Regions from separate parts of the Pseudomonas sp. XK-1 genome, predicted to be linked through region 2. Evidence: predicted binding sites of a transcription regulator. Region 2 holds the regulator's gene; each other region holds the start of a gene.

Region 1 (3,115 bases), 110 kb from region 2:
CGAAGTCGATATCGGCGGCCTGGCAGGCTTTGGCCAGGACGGTCTGGCCGTAGGCGAGGCCGGCCAGGGTGGCGGTGTCGAAGCTGGAGAAGGGGTGGAAGGGGTTGCGCTTGATGCCGGTCCGCGCCACGGCGGCATTGAGGAAGCCCAGATCGAAGCTGCTGTTATGGCCGACCAGGATCGCCCGCTTGCAGCTGTTGGCTTTCAGCGATTTGCGCAGACCACGGAAGATTTCCGTCAGCGCGTGCTCTTCAGTGACGGCCATGCGCAGCGGGTGATCGAGCTTGATCCCGGTGAAGTCCAGCGCCGCCTGTTCGATATTGGCCCCGACGAAGGGCTCGACCCGGAAGAAATGGGTGTGGTCCGGGTAGAGAAAACCCTGCTCGTCCATGGCGATGGTGGTGGCGGCGATTTCCAGCAGGGCATCGGTGGCGCAGTTGAAGCCGCCGGTCTCGACATCCACAACCACCGGCAGGTAGCCGCGAAAACGTGCGGCCATGGGGTGGCGCGGGCCGGAGGGGCTGCTTTCCAGTTCGTCGTCGTACAGATCTTCGCTCACGCGTTTTCCTCCAGCAGGTGCCAGCGCAGGGTTTCGCCGGCACGCAGCGGGATAACGCGTTGCTCGCCCAGCGGCAGGCTGGCCGGGGCGGTCCAGTCTTCACGCACCAGGGTGATGGTTTCGCGGTTGCGCGGCAGGCCATAGAAGTCCGGGCCGTTGAGGCTGGCGAAGGCCTCCAACTTGTCCAAGGCGTTGCGCTGCTCGAAGGCCTCGGCATACAGCTCGATGGCGGCGTAGGCGCTGTAGCAGCCGGCGCAGCCGCAGGCGGCTTCCTTGGCGTGCTGGGCATGGGGTGCCGAGTCGGTGCCGAGGAAGAACTTGGCATTGCCGCTGGTGGCGGCATCCAGCAGGGCGTCCTGGTGGGTGTTGCGCTTGAGAATCGGCAGGCAGTAGAAGTGCGGGCGAATGCCGCCGACCAGCATGTGGTTGCGGTTGTACAGCAGGTGATGGGCGGTGATGGTCGCGCCGACATTGGCCGAGGCGCTCTGCACGAACTGCACCGCATCGCGGGTGGTGATGTGTTCGAACACCACTTTCAGGCTCGGGAAACGCTCCACCACACGGGTCAGGTGTTCGTCGATAAAGACCTTCTCGCGGTCGAATACGTCGATCTCGTTGCGCGTCACTTCACCATGCACCAGCAGCGGCAGGCCGATCTCGGCCATGGCCTCGAGCGCCGGGAAGATCTTGTCGATGCTGGTCACGCCGGAGTCGGAGTTGGTGGTCGCGCCGGCCGGGTAGAGCTTGGCCGCATGGACGAAACCCGAGGCCTTGGCCGCGCGCACGTCGTCGGGGCTGGTCAGGTCGGTGAGGTAGAGCACCATCAGCGGTTCGAAGCGGCTGCCGGCAGGGCGGGCGGCAAGGATGCGCTGGCGGTAGGCGTCGGCTTCGCTGGCGTTGCGCACCGGCGGCACCAGGTTGGGCATGATGATGGCGCGGGCGAAGGTGCGGGCTACATCGGCGACCGTGTGGGGCAATACGGCACCGTCACGCAGGTGGATATGCCAGTCGTCGGGACGCAGCAGGGTAAGGCGGTCAGTCATGGAAGCTTCCAGGCGGGCGAAACGTGGCGAGAATGCTACCGGAAAAGGCTTGTGGCGGCACGCTGAAAGCTGCCCAGTCCGACAATCTCGGACGGATGCCAGGGGCGCTTGGCGCGGCAAGTACCGCGCGCATAGCCGCAAGGCCTCAAGTTTTCCCCTCAGGCACCGATAGCCCGAACGTAAGCCGTATTCCTGGGAGCCTGTCGTGCGCCGTTATCCACTCGTCCTGCTTTGCCTGCTGGCATGCCAGCCAGTGCTGGCCATTAGTTTCCAGACCCGCCTGGAGAAGGTCGAGTGGCAGGTCGAGGGCGATCAGTTCGAATGCCGCCTGAGCCAACCCATTACCGATTTCGGTTCCGGGGTATTTGTACGTCGGGCGGGGGAGCAGGTGACCTTCCGTATGCAGGCCCGCGAACGCTGGCTGGGGGCTGGGTCGGCGACCTTGCTGGCGGCCGCCGCACCCTGGCAGCCCGGGCGCGGCGATATCAATCTGGGCGCGGTCAGCGTTGGCTCCTCCGAGGTGCTGTTCAACAGCTCCCAGGAGCAGGGCGCACGCCTGCTGACCGGCTTGCTCGAAGGCCGCAGCCCATTGCTGCGCCACCGCACCGCCCAGGGCGGCGAAGCCATCGAGGTGCGTCTGCTGCCGGCCAGATTCCACAAGGCCTATAACGACTACCTCGCCTGCACCGCCAAACTGCTGCCGGTGAACTTCGACCAGGTGCGTCGCAGCCAGGTGGGCTTTCCGGGGGGCGGGGTGGACCTCGAACCAATGGCCCGGGCCAAGCTCGATATCATCCTCAGCTTTCTCAAGGCCGACCCCAGCGTCAATCGCATTCAGCTCGATGGCCATGCCGACAACAGTGGCAATCGCCTGATCAATCGCGACCTGTCGCGCCGCCGCGCCCTGGCCGTGATGGAATACCTCAAGGCCAACGGCGTGCCGGCCGAGAACATTACCCTGCGTTTTCATGGCGAACGCTACCCGCTGGTACCGAACAACAGCGAGGCCAACCGGGCGAAGAATCGTCGCGTCAATGTGCAACTCGAACGCGCCCCTGAAGCCCCGCCTGCGGCACCCGCCGAAGCTCCAGCCACCGACCCGGCCGCGCCTGCAACCACTTCCTGAGCCCAGGGAAACACGGCTGGCGGGCAACAGAAGCTGTCGCTTGGTCGTCTCAGGCTGTCGCGGCCCTGTAAATTGGCCGCCGAGGCCAGTAGAATCACGGGTTTTCCCGCACAACCCCGTGGAGTTGATGGCATGGCCGACGTAAACAAGGTAGTCCTGGCATATTCCGGTGGCCTGGACACTTCCGTGATCCTCAAGTGGCTGCAAGACACCTATAACTGCGAAGTGGTGACCTTTACCGCGGATCTCGGTCAGGGTGAGGAAGTCGAGCCGGCCCGCGCCAAGGCCCAGGCCATGGGCGTCAAGGAAATCTACATCGACGACCTGCGCGAAGAATTCGTACGCGATTTCGTCTACCCGATGTTCCGCGCCAACACCGTCTACGAA
Region 2 (3,115 bases):
ACCTGACCGGTGAGGTCCTGATAGTCCTGGGCCAGCAAAATGTCGTTGAGATGGCCAGACAGCTTGCTGCCGTCGCGCTCGCTGCGGGCAAGAAACAGTTCGACGCGCTTGGCCAGCTCGCGAAAGCCATCGGCGCTCATCTCGCGGCGCATAAAACGCCCCCAGTCGGCACTCAGGCTCTGCGCTTCGGCGCTGAGGTCATTGACCAGCGGGGCACTCTGCTCGACCAGGTCCATGGTGCGATTGGCCGCTTTCTCGGTCATCGTCACCACATAGTTGAGGCGTTCGGTGGCATCGGTGATTTGTGAAACTTCGGTGGCATGGGGGACGCGCGGATCAAGCTGAAAATTGACAATCGCGTTGTGCAGTTCGCGGGTCAGCTTGCCGACCTCGTGATACAGGCCGCGATCACGCGCCTTATTCAGTTCATGGATCAGCTGTACAGCTTCGCCGAAATTGCCTTGCTCCAGGCTCTCAACCAACTGGCGAGCGCTTAGCTTCAGAGTCGACTCGAGGTCGCTCTGAGGGGAATCTTTATGTTCCATAGTACCCTCGCGGCAAACATCAGCCGTTGACCCGCTCGAAGATCTTTTCAATCTTCTCTTTAAGCACCTGAGCGGTGAACGGCTTGACCACATAACCGTTCACCCCCGCCTGCGCAGCCTCGATGATCTGATCGCGCTTGGCTTCTGCCGTGACCATCAGCACCGGCAAGGTTTTCAGGCGCTCATCGGCACGCACCGCACGCAACAGGTCGATCCCGGTCATGCCTGGCATATTCCAGTCAGTCACCAGGAAGTCGAAACTGCCGCTCTGCAGCATGGGCAAGGCGGTGGTGCCGTCATCGGCTTCCGCGGTATTGGTGAACCCCAAATCACGCAGGAGGTTCTTGATGATCCGGCGCATCGTTGAAAAGTCATCAACGATGAGGATTTTCATATTTTTGTCCAAGTCGACCTCCGTACAGTCCAAACGCAGCCAGCACCTGGCTACGCCTTTAATCATGAAACCGGCCTGCTGATTTAACTGCCTAGTTCGCGCGCCATTCGCCAAGCCGTGCCCGCAACCGTGCGGCGCACTGGCTGTGGAGCTGGCTGACGCGGGACTCGCTAACCCCCAGTACCGCGCCGATCTCCTTAAGATTCAATTCTTCGTCGTAATACAACGCCAACACCAACCGCTCGCGCTCCGGCAGGCCGGCAATGGCGTCGGCCAGCGCCGCCTGAAAGCGTTCGTCTTCCAGATCGCGGGAGGGTTCGAGGTGGTGGCCGGCAAGATCCTCGCGCAGCCCACCGTGCTCGCCATCCTGCAACAGGTCGTCGAAGCTGAACAAGCGGCTGCCCAAAGTGTCGCCAAGAATGCCGTAGTAATCCTCGAGACTCAATTGGAGTTCGGCCGCAACCTCTTGATCTTTAGCGTCTCGACCGGTTCTGGCCTCAATTACCCGAATGGCGTCGCTGACCATGCGGCTGTTTCGATGCACCGAACGGGGGGCCCAGTCACCTTTGCGCACCTCGTCGAGCATCGAACCGCGTATGCGGATGCCGGCGAATGTCTCGAAACTGGCACCTTTGCTGGAATCGTATTTTTTTGACGCTTCGAGCAGACCGATCATTCCGGCCTGAATCAGATCGTCCACCTGGATATTGGCCGGCAGACGCGCCAACAGGTGGTAAGCAATGCGTTTGACCAGGGGCGCATAGCGCTCGATCAACTGGTGCTGGGAGTCCTGCGCCTGCGCTTTGCTGTACATACGGAGTCCAGAGGCTGCTGTCATATGGCCGGGTCCGCAACCGGTTGCTGCACCAGACGCTCGACGAAAAACTCCAGATGACCGCGCGGGTTGGCCGGTAGCGGCCAGGCATCGACCTTCTGGGCTATCGCCTTGAACGCCAGCGCACATTTAGAGCGCGGGAAGGCTTCATAAACCGCGCGCTGTTTCTGCACGGCCTTGCGCACCGACTCGTCGTAAGGCACGGCACCTACATACTGCAGGGCGACGTCGAGAAAACGATCGGTGACCTTGGTCAGCTTAGCAAACAGATTGCGACCTTCCTGCGGACTGTGGGCCATATTGGCCAGGACGCGGAAGCGGTTCATGCCGTGGTCGCGGTTAAGCAGCTTGATCAGGGCATAGGCATCGGTGATCGAGGTGGGCTCATCGCACACCACCACCAGCACTTCCTGGGCCGCGCGCACGAAGCTGACCACACCATCACCGATCCCGGCGGCGGTGTCGATAATTAGCACGTCGAGGTTGTCGCTGATATCGCTGAACGCCTGAATCAGCCCGGCGTGCTGCATAGGCGACAGCTGCACCATGCTCTGGATACCGGACGCCGCCGGCACGATGCGGATGCCCCCCGGGCCCTGCAGCAGGACCTCGCGCAACTCGCACTCGCCGCTGATGACATCTTCCAGGGTGCGCTTGGCGCTCAGCCCCAGCAGTACGTCGACGTTGGCCAGGCCCAGGTCGGCGTCCATCAGCATCACCCGGCGGCCGAGGTCGGCCAGGGCCAAAGCCAGATTCACCGACACATTGGTCTTACCGACGCCACCTTTGCCGCCGGTTACAGCAATCACCTGTACGGGATGCATGCCCATGTTATCTACACACCTGTTGTCTAACTTCGACCGCAGCCATGTGGCTGGCTGTGCTCTATTGATTAATGCTCAACTCGCGCGGCGCGCTGGCTGCTGATAGAGGCCGGCAAACATCTCGGCCATCGTATCCTCGCTGGGGTCCTGGGTGGCCTGCAGCCCCACTGCGCGGCTCACCAGCTGATGGCTGCGCGGCACATGCAGATCGTCCGGGATCCGCGGTCCATCGGTCAGATAGGCTACCGGTAGACGCTGGCTAATAGCCAGCCCTAAAACCTCGCCCAGGCTGGTGGCTTCGTCCGCCTTGGTCAGGATGCAACCGGACAAACCGCACTGCTTGTAACTATGGTAGGCCGCTTTCAGCACTTGGCTCTGACTGGTTGCCGCCATCACCAGATAATTCTTTGCATTGACCCCGCGACTGGCCAGGGTTTCCAGCTGCATGCGCAGCGCCGGATCGTTACCCGGCAGGCCGGCGGTATCGATCAGCACCACACGCTTGCGGGCCAGCGGA
Region 3 (3,115 bases), on a different contig from region 2:
ATCATGCTGATCCTCAGCTTGTGCCGTGTGCACGTTGTGGTGGCCCTGATCGTCGGCGCGCTGGCCGGTGGTCTGCTCGGCGGCCTGGGGGTTGATGGCGCGTTGGCGGCCTTCAACAAGGGCCTGGGGGGCGGGGCCACCGTGGCGCTGTCCTATGCCTTGCTTGGGGCCTTTGCCGTGGCGATTGCCAAGTCCGGCCTGGCCCATGCCCTGGCGGACAAGGCGTTGGCCATGGTGGGCCGGCAGGAGGGGCAGGGTGCGGGCCTGCTCAAGTGGCTGCTGATCCTGTTGCTGCTGGCGGTGGCCATCTCGTCGCAGAACGTTCTGCCGATCCATATCGCCTTTATTCCGCTGCTGGTGCCGCCGCTGCTCTATGTGCTGAGCAAGCTGCAACTGGATCGGCGGCTGATTGCCTGCGTGCTGACGTTCGGCCTGATCACCCCCTATATGTTTCTGCCGGTGGGCTTCGGCGGTATCTTCCTCAATGAAATCCTGCTGGCCAATGTGGCCAAGGCCGGGGTCGATACCACGGGGCTGAGCGTCACCCGGGCCATGGCGATCCCGGCCCTGGGCATGCTTTGCGGGCTGCTGGTGGCGGTGCTGTTCAGCTACCGAAAAAAACGCGTCTATGACCTGCAGAAGATCGAGCAGGTCGAGCGGGTCGAGGTGGCCTACAACCCCTGGAGCCTGCTGGCGGCGGGCGTGGCAATAGTCGCCGCCTTTGTCGTGCAGCTTTGGCTGGATTCGATGATCATCGGGGCCCTGGTGGGCTTCGTGGTGTTCTCGGTGTCCGGCGTGGTGCGCTGGAAAGAGGCAGACGACCTGTTCACCGAAGGCATGAAGATGATGGCGATGATCGGCTTTATCATGATCGCCGCCGCCGGTTTCGCCGAGGTGATGAAGGCCACGGGCCAGGTGCAGACCCTGGTCGACAGTTCGGCCGAGCTGATTGGCCATAACAAGGCCCTGGGCGCACTGCTGATGCTGCTGGTCGGCCTGCTGGTGACCATGGGCATCGGCTCGTCTTTTTCCACGGTGCCGATCATTGCGGCGATCTTCGTGCCTCTGGGCCTGACGCTGGGCTTCAGCCCGCTGGCCATTCTGTGCATCGTTGGCACCGCAGGGGCGCTGGGCGATGCCGGCTCGCCGGCTTCGGACTCGACCCTGGGGCCCACCTCGGGGCTGAACGTCGATGGTCAGCACAACCATATCTGGGACAGCGTGGTACCAACCTTCCTGCACTACAACCTGCCGCTGCTGGTGTTTGGATGGGCAGCGGCTATGGTGATCTGACCGGGGCATTGCTTGTCCGCTGCCGTGATGGTGGCGGACGACTCAACCTTTCAGCGGGGCTACCGATAAACCGGTAGCCCCGTTTTTATTTGGCTTGCTAAGTAAGGATCAGTCCGATGCGCCTGACATTGAAGATGAAAGTGGTGTTGCTTGCCCTGGTTCCCGTGGTGTTGTTTGCCCTGGTGCTCAGTGGCGCGGCAGCCAAGGTCCTGCAGAACCTGGCCGCCCGGGAGGTCGAGGAAACCCGCGAGCGCCTGCTGGAGGAAAGCCGCAGCGAGCTGCAGCACTATGTGCAGATCGCCCTGGGCTCGGTGCAGGCGCTGTATGACGGTGCCGCGCAAGGCGATATGGCCAGCCGCGAGCAGGCCATCGCCGTGCTGTCGAAGATCAAGTTTGGCAAGGATGGCTACTTCTTCGGCCATGACTCCAACGTGGTGCGCCTGTTCCGTGGCGACAGCCCGGTGGATGTCGGCAAGAGCCTGGCTGATCGGCGCGATCCCAATGGCGTGTACATCAACCGTGAGCTGGTGAATGTCGCCAAGAACAACACTTACTACGTCAATTACAGTTCGCCGCTGCCGACCGATGATTCGGTGCTGGTGCCGAAAATGGCCTACAGCTACTACCTGCCGAAATGGGACATGGCCCTGGGCACCGCCATCAACCTGGATGGCGTGGAGGCGCAAATAGCCAAGGTGCAGACCGAGATCGACCAGCGCATCGGCACCCTGATCACCAGCATCCTGGTGATTGCCGCGGTGTTGCTGGTGGTGTTCGGCATAGTCGGGGTGGTGCTGAGCAACACCTTCCTGCGCCCGCTGCAGCAGATCAAGAACAACCTCGATGACATTGCCGCAGGCGAGGGCGATCTGACCCGGCGTCTGCCGATCAATGGCGATGACGAACTGGGCCAGCTGGCGGGCTCCTTCAACCGCTTCGTGGAGAAGATTCACGGCCTGGTGCGGCAGATCGTCGATATGACCGGTCAGCTGACCGAGCTGGTCGGCCAGGTATCGGCCCAGGCGCAGCGCTCGGAAGAGGCCATGGAGCGTCAGCGCCATGAGACCGACCAGGTGGCCACCGCCATCAATGAAATGTCCGCCGCCGCCCATGAGGTGGCGCAAAGCGCCCAGGGTGCAGCGGAGGCGGCGCAGAAGACCGACACCGAAGGCCAGGCGGCAAAACTGGTGGTCGATGGCAGCATCACGCGCATTCACACCCTGGTGGATGATATTCGCGGTAGCGGGGTGTCCCTCGACAACCTGCAGAAGGATGTCGCTTCGATTGTCAGCGTCCTCGACGTGATTCGCTCGATTGCCGAACAGACCAACCTGCTGGCGCTCAATGCCGCCATCGAAGCGGCCCGTGCCGGTGAGGCGGGGCGCGGTTTTGCGGTGGTCGCCGACGAGGTGCGCGCGTTGGCCAGTCGGACTCAGCAAAGCACCCAGGAAATCCAGGGCATGATCGACCGTCTGCAGAAGGGCACTGAGGATGCGGTGACCTCGATGCGTCGCTCCAGTGATGCCGGCGATGTGACCAGCGAACAGGCCAACAAGGCTGGCCAGTCGCTGGACGCCATTGCCCAGCTGATTGCCACCATCAATGCGATGAACGCGCAGATTGCCAGCGCCGCCGAGGAGCAGACCGCGGTGGCCGAGGAAATCAACCGCAGCGTGCACAAGATCGCCGTGGCGGTGGACAGCGTGGCCGACGAAACCCAGCAGGGCGCGCAAACCGTGCGCAACCTCGATGCCCTGGGCGAACGCTTGGGCGCGCTGGTGCGGCAGTTCCGTATCTAGTGGCAAGAGGTGTGCTGCTTAGG
Region 4 (3,115 bases), on a different contig from region 2:
ACGAAGCCTTGTTTCGTGTGGCTTCGTCCGGTGCTAAACGCGCAGACTCGCGAGTTGCGACCTGAATAAGCGGTTTCTGTATTGAGCCGATGTCCATAAATTTCTCCTCACAAAGAGGGAACGGGGAGAAGAGCTGAGCCCTTCTCCCCGCAGTCTAGCGCTTTTGCCCTTAGCCGAGCAGGCTAAGTACAGCCTGTGGCAACTGGTTGGCCTGGGCCAGAATCGCGGTGCCGGCTTGCTGCAGGATCTGATTCTTGGTCAGCTCCGAGGTTTCCGCAGCGAAGTCAGTGTCGCGAATCCGGCTGCGGGCAGCCGAAGCGTTCTCTGCAATGTTCTGCAGGTTGGAGATGGTGTTCTCGAAGCGGTTCTGTACCGCACCGAGCTGGGCACGCTGGCTGTCGATGTTGGAGATCGCACCGTTGACCACACCCAGGGCGTTCTGAGCGCCTTCGGCGGTGCTGATATCGATATCCGCTACCGAGTTCAGCTCACTGAAGCCATCAGTACCGAGGGTGGCATCCAGGTTGGTCATCGAGAAGGCATCTGCCGCTTCGAGACGAACCACACCGTCAGCGCGGGCACCGCCTGCTGCTGCGATGGTAGCCGCCGCACCGATCACGTCACCTGCCTCGGTCCCTTCGAAGTCGTAGGACTGCAGGGTGGCGCCATCCCCGGCACCATCCTGGAAGGCGTCGATGATGATCGAGTCGCCGCGCTCGCTGACCAGCTCGATGGTGTCGCCCAAGGAGCGTGCGGCGATACCGGTGCTGCCGGTTTCCTTGTTGATCGCGTCAGCCAGGGCCGAAAGGTCGGTGGCGTCGGTGATGTTGGCGGAGATGGTCACACCGGAATCGGCGTCGGCGTTGTTCGAGCCGTACAGGGTGAAGGATGTAGTACCACTGGACACACCGGACAGCTGCGCTACGGTGCGGGCGTTAGCGGTGACACCGGTGGTGTCGGACTTGCTGTTGATCGCCTGGGAAACGTCACGAGCGCTGGAGCCTGCGGAGTAGCTGAAATCCGCGGTGCCCAGTTTGCCGGTGATGGTACCGCTGGCACCCTGGTAGCCTTGACCGGAGGCGCTCAGGTCACTGAAGCCCGAAGCCGATGCGGCGGCAGCAACGCCAGAGCTATCGAAACGGTTGACACCGATGCGGCTGGCATCGGCCGAGCCGATCGATACGTTGATGGTCTCGTAGGCGTTTGCACCAACCTGGAAGCTCTGGGAGCCGAAGGTACCATCGAGAATCTTGCGGCCACCGAAGCTGGTGGTGTCGGCGATGCGATCCAGTTCTTGTTGCAGCTGGGCAACTTCGCCTTGCAGAGCGGCACGCTCGGTTGCGCCGTTGGAACCGTTGGCCGATTGCAGAGCCAGGTCACGCATACGCTGCAGCAAACCGGTGGACTGCTGCAGAGCACCTTCAGCGGTCTGCGACAGGGAGATACCGTCGTTGGAGTTACGTACCGCTACGTTCAGGCCATTGATCTGGCTGGTCAGGCGGTTGGAGATTTGCAGACCAGCGGCATCGTCTTTGGCGCTATTGATGCGGAAGCCGGTGGACAAACGCTGCAGCGAAGTATCCAGACCTTTGGACGAGGAGTTGAGGTTACGCTGAGTGTTGAGTGACGCTACGTTGGTATTGACTGTAAGGGCCATGGTATTGCCTCCAAAGGACCGTGCTACTTAGTTTGTCTGAGCCTGCGAGCTTTGGGTCTGCTTTTGCTCAGACGCCCCATTGAGTTCGCATTCGTACTTTGTATCGGCGCTCCTTGGGGAAGCTTTAGAAACTTGCCTGAAGTTTTTTTCTGCTTTCCCGACAATAAGTTAGCATCGGAAAAGTGGTAAAAAAGCGGAATTGCCGAGTTTCCGACAGGCATTTTGCAATCATTGCGGCCCATTCTGGCTCATCCAAACCCGCCAGAACCTAGTCTGGTAACCAGGCTGCACGCCAGGCTTCGACATTGCGCCCCTGCAACAGCCACTTATCCATTACCTGAGCGCGCAGTTCATCGCCCATCCCAGCCGTCGCATCCAGGTCGTTGATGTGCATGCGAATCGCATCCACCCAATCCTTGAAGCGGTTCTTCACCCGGGTGACCGGCAAATCACCGCGGTAGCACAGCACATCGCTGCAGATCACCGGATAACCACAGGCACCGTATTCGAGCAGACGCAGGTTGCTCTTGCAGTCGTTGAACAGGTTCTGTTCGACCGGTGCCAGCGCCAGATCGAGATCCAGAGCGGCCAGCGCCGCGGGGTAATCATCTATATCGACACCTACGTGGATTTCATGCACGTAAGGACGAATTTTTTCTGGGCACATGCCGAAGAACACCCATTCGACCTCGCCTGCCAATTCGCGAATCACATCGGTTATCAACTCCAGGTCGCCCCTGTGCCCAATGCCGCCGGCCCAACCCACGCGGGGTTTGTGCCCGCGCTGACGCCGACTGGAAAGCCCCTGCCACCACTCCACCGGCAAGCGGTTCTCGATCACCCGGATATCCGGGTGAAAACCGGACAATGCGTCGGCAAGCGGCGCGGTGGACACCACGAAACGGTCGACATAGCTGAGGCCACGGCGCATCGACTTGATAATGTCCTTGGGCATTTTGTGGAAGCTCTTGATCGGCAAGTTGGGCAGGTAATCGTCCAGCTCGTAGACCTTGAAGGCCCGGGAAAACTGCTTGATACGCTGCATGGCCTCCAGCCGCTCATCACCGATCTGCCGCTGCAGCACTATCACATCGGGGTCGTAGCGCTGCAGATCGACCACCTGCAGCAAACCTTCCGAGAGCATGCCATCGACCAGCGCGGCGTCGCGCAATGCCTGGAACGGTTTGATGATGCGGTAGTTGCCGCAACCCCAGGGGTCGGCCGGGTGCGCCAGGACCACGGGTAACGGCCGCCAGGACAGCGGCCGCCAGGTCAGACCGGGGTCCGGCTCGATTTCAAAGCCTTTACCATTCAATGAAAGGTTGCGGTTATAGGCCGGATCGCTGGCCAGCACCGGCAACCACTTGGCGTACATGGCGTCCTGCTCGCCGGCGAAGCGTTTGCGTTTGGCCTCTAACGAGGCCGGGTCGACTTTCTTTTGGCTGACGCTGCCCTCGT

What was found. Region 2 encodes FliA, which starts transcription of late flagellar genes. Its sites were predicted from a motif close to CTAAAGTTTNNNNNNNNNNNGCCGNTAA; they were not measured.
Region 1: the regulator FliA is predicted to act here: its motif matches at 1,747-1,774, upstream of WMW70_RS12805 (flagellar protein MotY).
Region 3: the regulator FliA is predicted to act here: its motif matches at 1,335-1,362, upstream of WMW70_RS19490 (methyl-accepting chemotaxis protein).
Region 4: the regulator FliA is predicted to act here: its motif matches at 1,758-1,785, upstream of WMW70_RS06730 (flagellin).

Annotation. Positions count from the first base shown of each region.
Region 1 is NZ_JBBPES010000004.1:366,989-370,103, reverse strand. It holds gene rnt (ribonuclease T) at 1-559, opposite strand, end outside; gene pyrC (dihydroorotase) at 556-1,602, opposite strand; gene WMW70_RS12805 (flagellar protein MotY) at 1,808-2,728, shown strand; gene WMW70_RS12800 (argininosuccinate synthase) at 2,861-3,115, shown strand, end outside.
Region 2 is NZ_JBBPES010000004.1:477,226-480,340, forward strand. It holds gene WMW70_RS13315 (protein phosphatase CheZ) at 1-545, opposite strand, end outside; gene WMW70_RS13320 (chemotaxis response regulator CheY) at 565-939, opposite strand; gene fliA (RNA polymerase sigma factor FliA) at 1,031-1,777, opposite strand; gene fleN (flagellar synthesis regulator FleN) at 1,774-2,604, opposite strand; gene flhF (flagellar biosynthesis protein FlhF) at 2,674-3,115, opposite strand, start outside.
Region 3 is NZ_JBBPES010000008.1:34,804-37,918, forward strand. It holds gene WMW70_RS19485 (Na+/H+ antiporter family protein) at 1-1,293, shown strand, start outside; gene WMW70_RS19490 (methyl-accepting chemotaxis protein) at 1,410-3,092, shown strand.
Region 4 is NZ_JBBPES010000002.1:224,133-227,247, forward strand. It holds gene WMW70_RS06725 (flagellar protein FlaG) at 1-97, opposite strand, end outside; gene WMW70_RS06730 (flagellin) at 170-1,657, opposite strand; gene WMW70_RS06735 (glycosyltransferase) at 1,926-3,115, opposite strand, start outside.